2 linked regions of the Vulgatibacter sp. genome follow. The protein of the gene in region 1 interacts with the protein of each later gene in a pairwise test. Links are inferred from orthologs where the notes say so. Each region holds a gene or a part of one and is shown in the gene's direction. Other genes may lie near its edges. The genes, in order: purT and ACESMR_RS16090.

Evidence for each region.
Region 2: the proteins of purT (region 1) and ACESMR_RS16090 interact in binary tests that used the Escherichia coli proteins (3 or more experiments, as listed by UniProt). The link is inferred for Vulgatibacter sp. from one-to-one orthologs.

What each region holds. Positions count from the first base shown.
Region 1 is NZ_JAWLCN010000004.1:590,674-593,892, forward strand. What follows is about bases 210-3,118. They hold purT (formate-dependent phosphoribosylglycinamide formyltransferase), read left to right. Parts: upstream 210-1,027; coding sequence 1,028-2,209; downstream 2,210-3,118. Other genes in these bases: ACESMR_RS13620 (bifunctional metallophosphatase/5'-nucleotidase), read left to right, coding at 210-707; ACESMR_RS13630 (choice-of-anchor D domain-containing protein), read right to left, coding at 2,502-3,118. Also shown: more of ACESMR_RS13620, read left to right, coding at 1-209; more of ACESMR_RS13630, read right to left, coding at 3,119-3,219. UniProt on the Escherichia coli protein: Involved in the de novo purine biosynthesis. Catalyzes the transfer of formate to 5-phospho-ribosyl-glycinamide (GAR), producing 5-phospho-ribosyl-N-formylglycinamide (FGAR). Formate is provided by PurU via hydrolysis of 10-formyl-tetrahydrofolate.
Region 2 is NZ_JAWLCN010000007.1:34,618-37,895, reverse strand. What follows is about bases 102-3,069. They hold ACESMR_RS16090 (polyprenyl synthetase family protein), read left to right. Parts: upstream 102-1,115; coding sequence 1,116-2,024; downstream 2,025-3,069. Other genes in these bases: dxs (1-deoxy-D-xylulose-5-phosphate synthase), read left to right, coding at 2,266-3,069; ACESMR_RS16095 (PleD family two-component system response regulator), read left to right, coding at 721-1,119; xseB (exodeoxyribonuclease VII small subunit), read left to right, coding at 389-706; xseA (exodeoxyribonuclease VII large subunit), read left to right, coding at 102-349. In the rest of the region: more of xseA, read left to right, coding at 1-101; more of dxs, read left to right, coding at 3,070-3,278.

The sequences.
Region 1 (3,219 bases):
CCCGGCTCGTGGCCCCGCGCCTCGCGGCGGTGGCGGCGGAGCGGGCCCGGCCCCTGGGGGCGGTGCTCCCGACCACCCTGCGCCTCGACTACGACGGCGAGAGCGACGTGGGCAACCTCGTCGCCGACGCGATGCGGGCGGCGATCGCGGAGGCCGACCTCGCCATCACCAACTCCGGTGGCCTGCGGGCCGAGCTGCCCGAGGGTGAGGTCACCTTCGGGCAGGTCTTCGAGACGCTCCCCTTCGACAACCGCCTCAGCCTGCTCCGGGTGAAGGGGCGGGAGCTCCGCCAGCTGATCCGCGCCGGTTTCGCCGGGGTCCACGGCGGCCTGCAGGTGAGCGCGGGGATCCGGGTGGTGGTCGATCAGGGGGCGCCGGGCGCCTGCGCCAGCGAGGACCTCGACGGCGACGGGCTGGTGACGCCCCTCGACCGGGACCGGGTGGTGGAGATCCTCGTCCACGGAAAGAGGGTGGACGACGAGGCCGACTACGCGGTGGTGACCAACGACTTCCTCGCCGGTGGCGGCGGCGGCTGGGATCGGCTGGTCACCCGGTTGCCGCAGGGGAGCGTGGTCCACCTCGAGGCGGAGCCGATCCAGCGGGATGCCTTCGTGCGCTGGCTCGAGGGGCGGGGGCCGGTGGCGCTCCCGGCCAGGGGGCGGATCGAGCTGAAGGGCGTCGCCCCCGCCTGCCCCCCGGGGCGCTGATCCCGCGATCCGGACCCCTTAACGCCGAACGGCCCCGGACCACCCGGAGCCGTTGCGACGCGTGTCGAGTCCCGCAGGTGTGCCTAGTACCCAGGAGCTCGCTTATCGCCCGGCCCCGGACCCCCCGGCGCCGGCTGCTGGCATCCCCCGACGACAGCAGCGACCTATACATGCACGCACCTCGCGATTCGGATCACTCGAATCGAAGCGCCCTCTTTCCGCGGGGTTGCAGCGCCTCCTGCGCGGGGTTCGGTTGCGCCGGTGGACGCTTTGCCACCGGCGCTGGTAGGTAGCCGGCCTCCCCACCCCCGGAGGTCTCCGTGGTCACGCTCGGCACGCCCCGCACCCGCACCGCAACCAGGCTCCTTCTCCTCGGCTCCGGCGAGCTCGGCAAGGAGGTGGCCATCGAGGCCCAGCGCCTCGGCGTCCACGTGATCGCCTGCGACCGCTACCCCGGCGCCCCGGCGATGCAGGTCGCCCACAGCTCCCACGTCATCGACATGCTCGACGGCGCGGAGATCCGCCGGGTGGTGGAGCTGGAGAAGCCCGACTTCATCGTCCCCGAGATCGAGGCGATCGCCACCGCCACCCTCCTCGAACTCGAGGCCGAGGGGCGCACCGTGATCCCCACCGCCCGGGCCGCCCGCCTCACCATGGACCGCGAGGGGATCCGCCGCCTCGCAGCCGAGGAGCTGGAACTGGCCACCTCGCCCTACCGCTTCGCCGACACCGAGGCGGACTACCGGGCGGCGGTCGAAGCGATCGGCCTTCCCTGCGTGGTGAAGCCGGTGATGAGCTCCTCGGGCAAGGGCCAGAGCCTGGTCCGGAGCGAGGAGGAGATCGGCGCCGCCTGGACCTACGCCCAGGAGGGGGGCAGAGCCGGTAGGGGCCGGGTGATCGTCGAGGGCTTCGTCGACTTCGACTACGAGATCACCCTGCTCACCATCCGCCACGTGGACGGCACCACCTTCTGCGAGCCCATCGGCCACCGGCAGGTGAAGGGCGACTACGTGGAGTCCTGGCAGCCGCAGCCGATGAGCAAAATGGCCCTCGAGGAGTCGAAGCGGATCGCCCGGGCGGTGACCGGCGCCCTCGGCGGCCGCGGCATCTTCGGCGTGGAGCTCTTCGTGAAGGGCGATCAGGTCTGGTTCAGCGAGGTCTCGCCCAGGCCCCACGACACCGGCCTGGTCACCCTGATCTCCCAGGACCTCTCCGAGTTCGCCCTCCACGTCCGGGCGATCCTCGGCCTGCCCATCCCGAAGATCCGCCAGCACGGCCCCGCCGCCTCGGCGGTGATCCTGCCCGAGGGTGACTCCACCGCCCCGGCCTTCGCCAACGTCGACGCGGCGCTGCGGGAGCCCGACACGGCGCTGCGCCTTTTCGGCAAGCCCGAGCTCCACGGCAAGCGCCGCATGGGCGTGGCCCTGGCGCTGGCCGACTCCATCGACGAGGCCCGCGCGAAGGCCACCACCGCCGCGGCGGCGGTACGGGTCGAGCTCTAATCGAGCAGCCGGCGCAGACGGTCGCGCCGCGCTGCGAGCGCAGCGCTCTTGATCTCCACAGCATCCTCACTCGCACGCGCACCAAACGTCCGCTGCAGTGGTTGAGCCCTTCCACGCGTGGCGTGTGCTGCAGCGGGAGCGATACAGGACTCCCGCAAGCGCGTCTGCGCGCGCCTAGTGTATTAGCGTTACCTGCTAACCACCCGGCTCCAAGCCCGTAGAAGAGTTACCAACTGTCGCTATTGCGGCAGCGGCCGACCCCTTAGGCGTCGGCAAAACTTCCATCGTTCAATCACAAATCAGGAATTCGGACGCTGGATTGCGCCAAAGAACACGCGCCAGTGGCATCGTAGGCGATGGAACCAACAACGATCAGCTCGTCCAATGCGAGGAACCGATCTTGTATCGAATGGCGGAGATGACCGCCGCAGAAGATGCGGACGGAGGCGTCGACGTAGGGGGGAGGTGGCGCCGGGTAGCCATAGTAGAGGTTGTAATGGATTCCGAGGTGGTAGAGGTGATCGACTGCCGGCGCCTCGATGTAAAGCGTTTCTGGCGGCGCGCGGTACATTGTGGTCGGCTGCGCCGCGACCCAACAGATTGGATCATCGTTGCGGCCTGGTGCGTCCCAGTCGTCGCTGGTGCAGCTCGCTGCATCCGAGTGGCACATTGCAGTTACGCAGCGGAGACCGCTCCCCGTCCATGCTTCGCGGTTAGACGATTGGCCAGCTGCATCATGCAGGAGGAGCATGCGAACATCCTCAGCCGGCTCCCATACTGTCTCGATCCAGAGCCCACCCGGCGGTGTTGCATGGACGAGCGTCGTGCAGGTATCCGCGCGACCCTGTGCATCGTGCACCAACAGCTCGACCTCATAGCTTCCCACGATCTTCGGACGAAACTCGGTCGTGCAGACGGCCGGCTCCTCGATCCGCGAACCGGCATGATCCGGTTCCGCAACCACCCGCCAGCTGCAGCTGAGGGATGAGTTGAGCGGATGGACCCCGCGC
Region 2 (3,278 bases), on another replicon or contig:
GCGGGTGCTGCGCGAGGGGGCCCGTGTCGGCGAGCTCTGGGGGCGGCTCGAACACGCGCAGCGGCGCCTTCTCGACAGGCAGCGCAGCAGGCGGACCGATCTGGCGAGCCGGCTCCATTCGCTCTCGCCCCTGCAGGTTCTCGCGCGGGGCTATGCGGTGGCGTTCCGGGCCAGCGGCGCGGTCCTCCTTTCGGCTGCCGATGCGGCGCCAGGAGAGCGGCTCCATCTCGAGCTGGCGGACGGCGCGCTCGCCGTCGAGGTGGTGGGTCCGGCAGCGCCTCGGAAGAGCGCTGCAGGGGCCTTCGAGAGCAGCAAAGGTCCATTTGACCCCGGAGAGGGCGGGCGCTAAGGTCCGCCCCCCTTTGCCGGGGCGGGGAAGGTGGCTGACGTGACGAAGACTCCCAGGGTGGCGGGCAACGGCGAGGGGCAGACCGAGGAAGGTCTCGCCTACGAGCAGCTGGTGGAGCAGCTCGATGGCGTGGTGCGCCAGCTCGAGGCGGGGGAGCTCAGTCTCGAGGAGTCGCTCCGGGCCTTCGAGCGCGGGGTGCAGCTGGCGCAGGCTGCGGAGCGGCGTCTGGACGCTGCGGAGCAGCGCGTGGAGATGCTGCTGCAAGGCGACCGGGTCCAGCCGCTTCCCGCAGCGGAGGCAGAGCCGGCGCGCCAGCAGCCGAAGCCCGTCGTCGACGACGACGACGTGCCCTTCTAGGCAGCGAGGCGGCGATGGAGCAGCAGGCCGATCAGAAGCCGAAGGTGATCATCGTCGACGACGACCGCGAGACGCGGGAGATGCTGACGCTCGCCCTCGAGCTCGAGGATTTCGAGGTGGCGCAGGCAGCCAACGGGCTGCGGCTGATCTCGATCCTCCACGTCGATCGTCCGGACGTGATCCTCCTCGACGTGATGATGAGCTGGATCGACGGCTTCGAGCTCTGTCGCTCGATCAAGAAGAACGAGGAGTTCCGGGACATCCCGGTGATCTTCGTCTCGGCGAAGAAGACCCCGGAGGACGTCCGGGAGGGCTACGAGGCGGGTGCGGTCGACTACTTTCCCAAGCCGGTGGACGTGGACAAGCTCGTGGCCCGCATCGGACAGCTCCTCGAGGAGCGGAGGCGTTCGTGAACTCCTTTGATCTCGACGCCTGGCTGGGCGACCGCCGCGGCCGGATCGAGCGGCTACTCGCAGAGCGGGCCGGCGGCTGGCGCGTCGGTACCCCGGAGCGGCTCGCCGAGGCGATGGCCTACAGCCTCCTCGGCGGCGGCAAGCGGCTGCGGCCCGTGCTGGCGCTGGCAGCCTTCGAAGCCTGCGGCGGTCTACCTGACGACGAGCCGGTGATCCGCGACTACGCGGTGGCCCTCGAGTCGATCCACACCTACTCGCTGGTCCACGACGACCTGCCGGCCATGGACGACGACGACCTCCGCCGCGGCAGGCCGACCTGCCACAAGGTCTTCGGCGAGGCCACCGCGATCCTCGCCGGTGATGCCCTGCTCACCGAGGCCTTCGGTCTCCTGGCCGACGGGCCGCAGCAGCAGCGCGCCAGGCTGGTGGCGCTCCTGGCCAGGGCTGCAGGGGCGACCGGCATGGTGGGGGGCCAGCAGCTCGATCTCGACATGACCGGTCGCAGGCACGGTGACGATCTGCCGCCGCTCGAGGCGGTCGAGACCATCCACCGGGCCAAGACCGGGGCGCTCCTCGCTGCCTCGGTGGAGGGTGGGGCGGTCGCCGCCAGGGCGAGCGAGGAACGGGTCGCCTCCTTGCGCATCTACGGCGAGGCCCTCGGTCTCGCCTTCCAGATCGCCGACGACATCCTCGACGTGGTGGGTGACCCCGAACAGATGGGCAAGCGCGGCAGGGGCGACGAGGCGAAGGGCAAGCCCACCTACCCGGCACTGGTCGGGCTGGACCGGGCTCGGGCGCTCGCCCGGAACGCCCGGGATCGGGCGGTGGAAGCCCTGGAAGGCATGGGTGAGGCGGCGGCCGCGCTCCACGCGCTGGCCGACTACGCGATCGACCGCGTGCACTGAGAGTTTGTGAAACAAACTCTCCAGCGAAGCCGAAGGCGGAGCGATCGTAAGATGGAGCGTCTCTCGCGCGAAGCGCGAGCGAAGAAAGCGGGCCGGCGCTTGCCGGACCGATTTCTTCACACGCTCTGAGGGGCGGTCCCGGTCCTCCGGACCGATTTCTGGACGGCGCTCGAGACGATTGGCGAAAAAACGTTCCGCCTGCTGTTGCGTGCAGATGGCGGGCATGGTGGAGGGAAGCAGCATGGCGCTTCTCGAGACGATTGACGGACCGGAAGATCTCAAGGCGCTCAAGGAAGAGGAGCTTCCTGCGCTCTGCCGCGAGATCCGCGACGAGATCATCGCAACGTGCGCTGCCGGCAACGGCGCGCATCTCGGCGCTTCGCTCGGAGCGGTCGAGCTCGTGGTGGCGATGCACTACGTCTTCGACAGCCCGCAGGATCGCATCGTCTTCGACGTTGGCCACCAGGCCTATGCGCACAAGCTGCTGACCGGCCGCCGGAAGGAGTTCCGCAGCATCCGGCAGGAGGGCGGCCTCGCCGGCTTCCCCGAGCGCGCGGAGTCGGAGCACGACGCCTTCGGCGTCGGTCACGCCAGCACCGCGATCTCCGCCGGCCTCGGCATGATCGAGGCGCGCCGGGTGAAGGGCGAGAGCGGCCGCGTGATCGCGCTGGTCGGCGACGGCGGCATGACCGGCGGCGTGGCCTTCGAGGGCCTCAACCAGGCGGGCTATCTCGAGCGCGATCTCATCGTCATCCTCAACGACAACGAGATGTCGATCAGCCCGAACGTCGGCGCGATGTCGGAGTGGTTCTCGAAGAAGTTCGCGGGCCATACCTTCAACCGCTGGCGGCGCAGCGTGAAGGAGGTCCTCTACGCGCTCCCCCACGGCGATCAGGCGATCGAGGGGATCCGGCGCGCCATCGACTCCTCCAAGGCGCTGCTCACCCCCGGCATCCTCTTCGAGGGGCTCGGCTTCCAGTACATCGGGCCGACCGACGGCCACGACGTGCTCTCGATGGTCCGGATCCTCCGGCAGGTGGCCACCGAGATCGACGGGCCGGTGCTCATCCACACCCGCACCACCAAGGGCAAGGGCTACGGCCCCGCGGAGAGCGACCTGCGCACCCGCGGCCACGGCCTCACCAACTTCGAGGTGGCCACCGGCCGCTCGGTGGCGAAGAAGCCAGCGGTGCCGACCTGGACCGAGTTCTTCGCCGAGGCGGTCTCCGAGCACATGGCGAAGGACGCCAACGT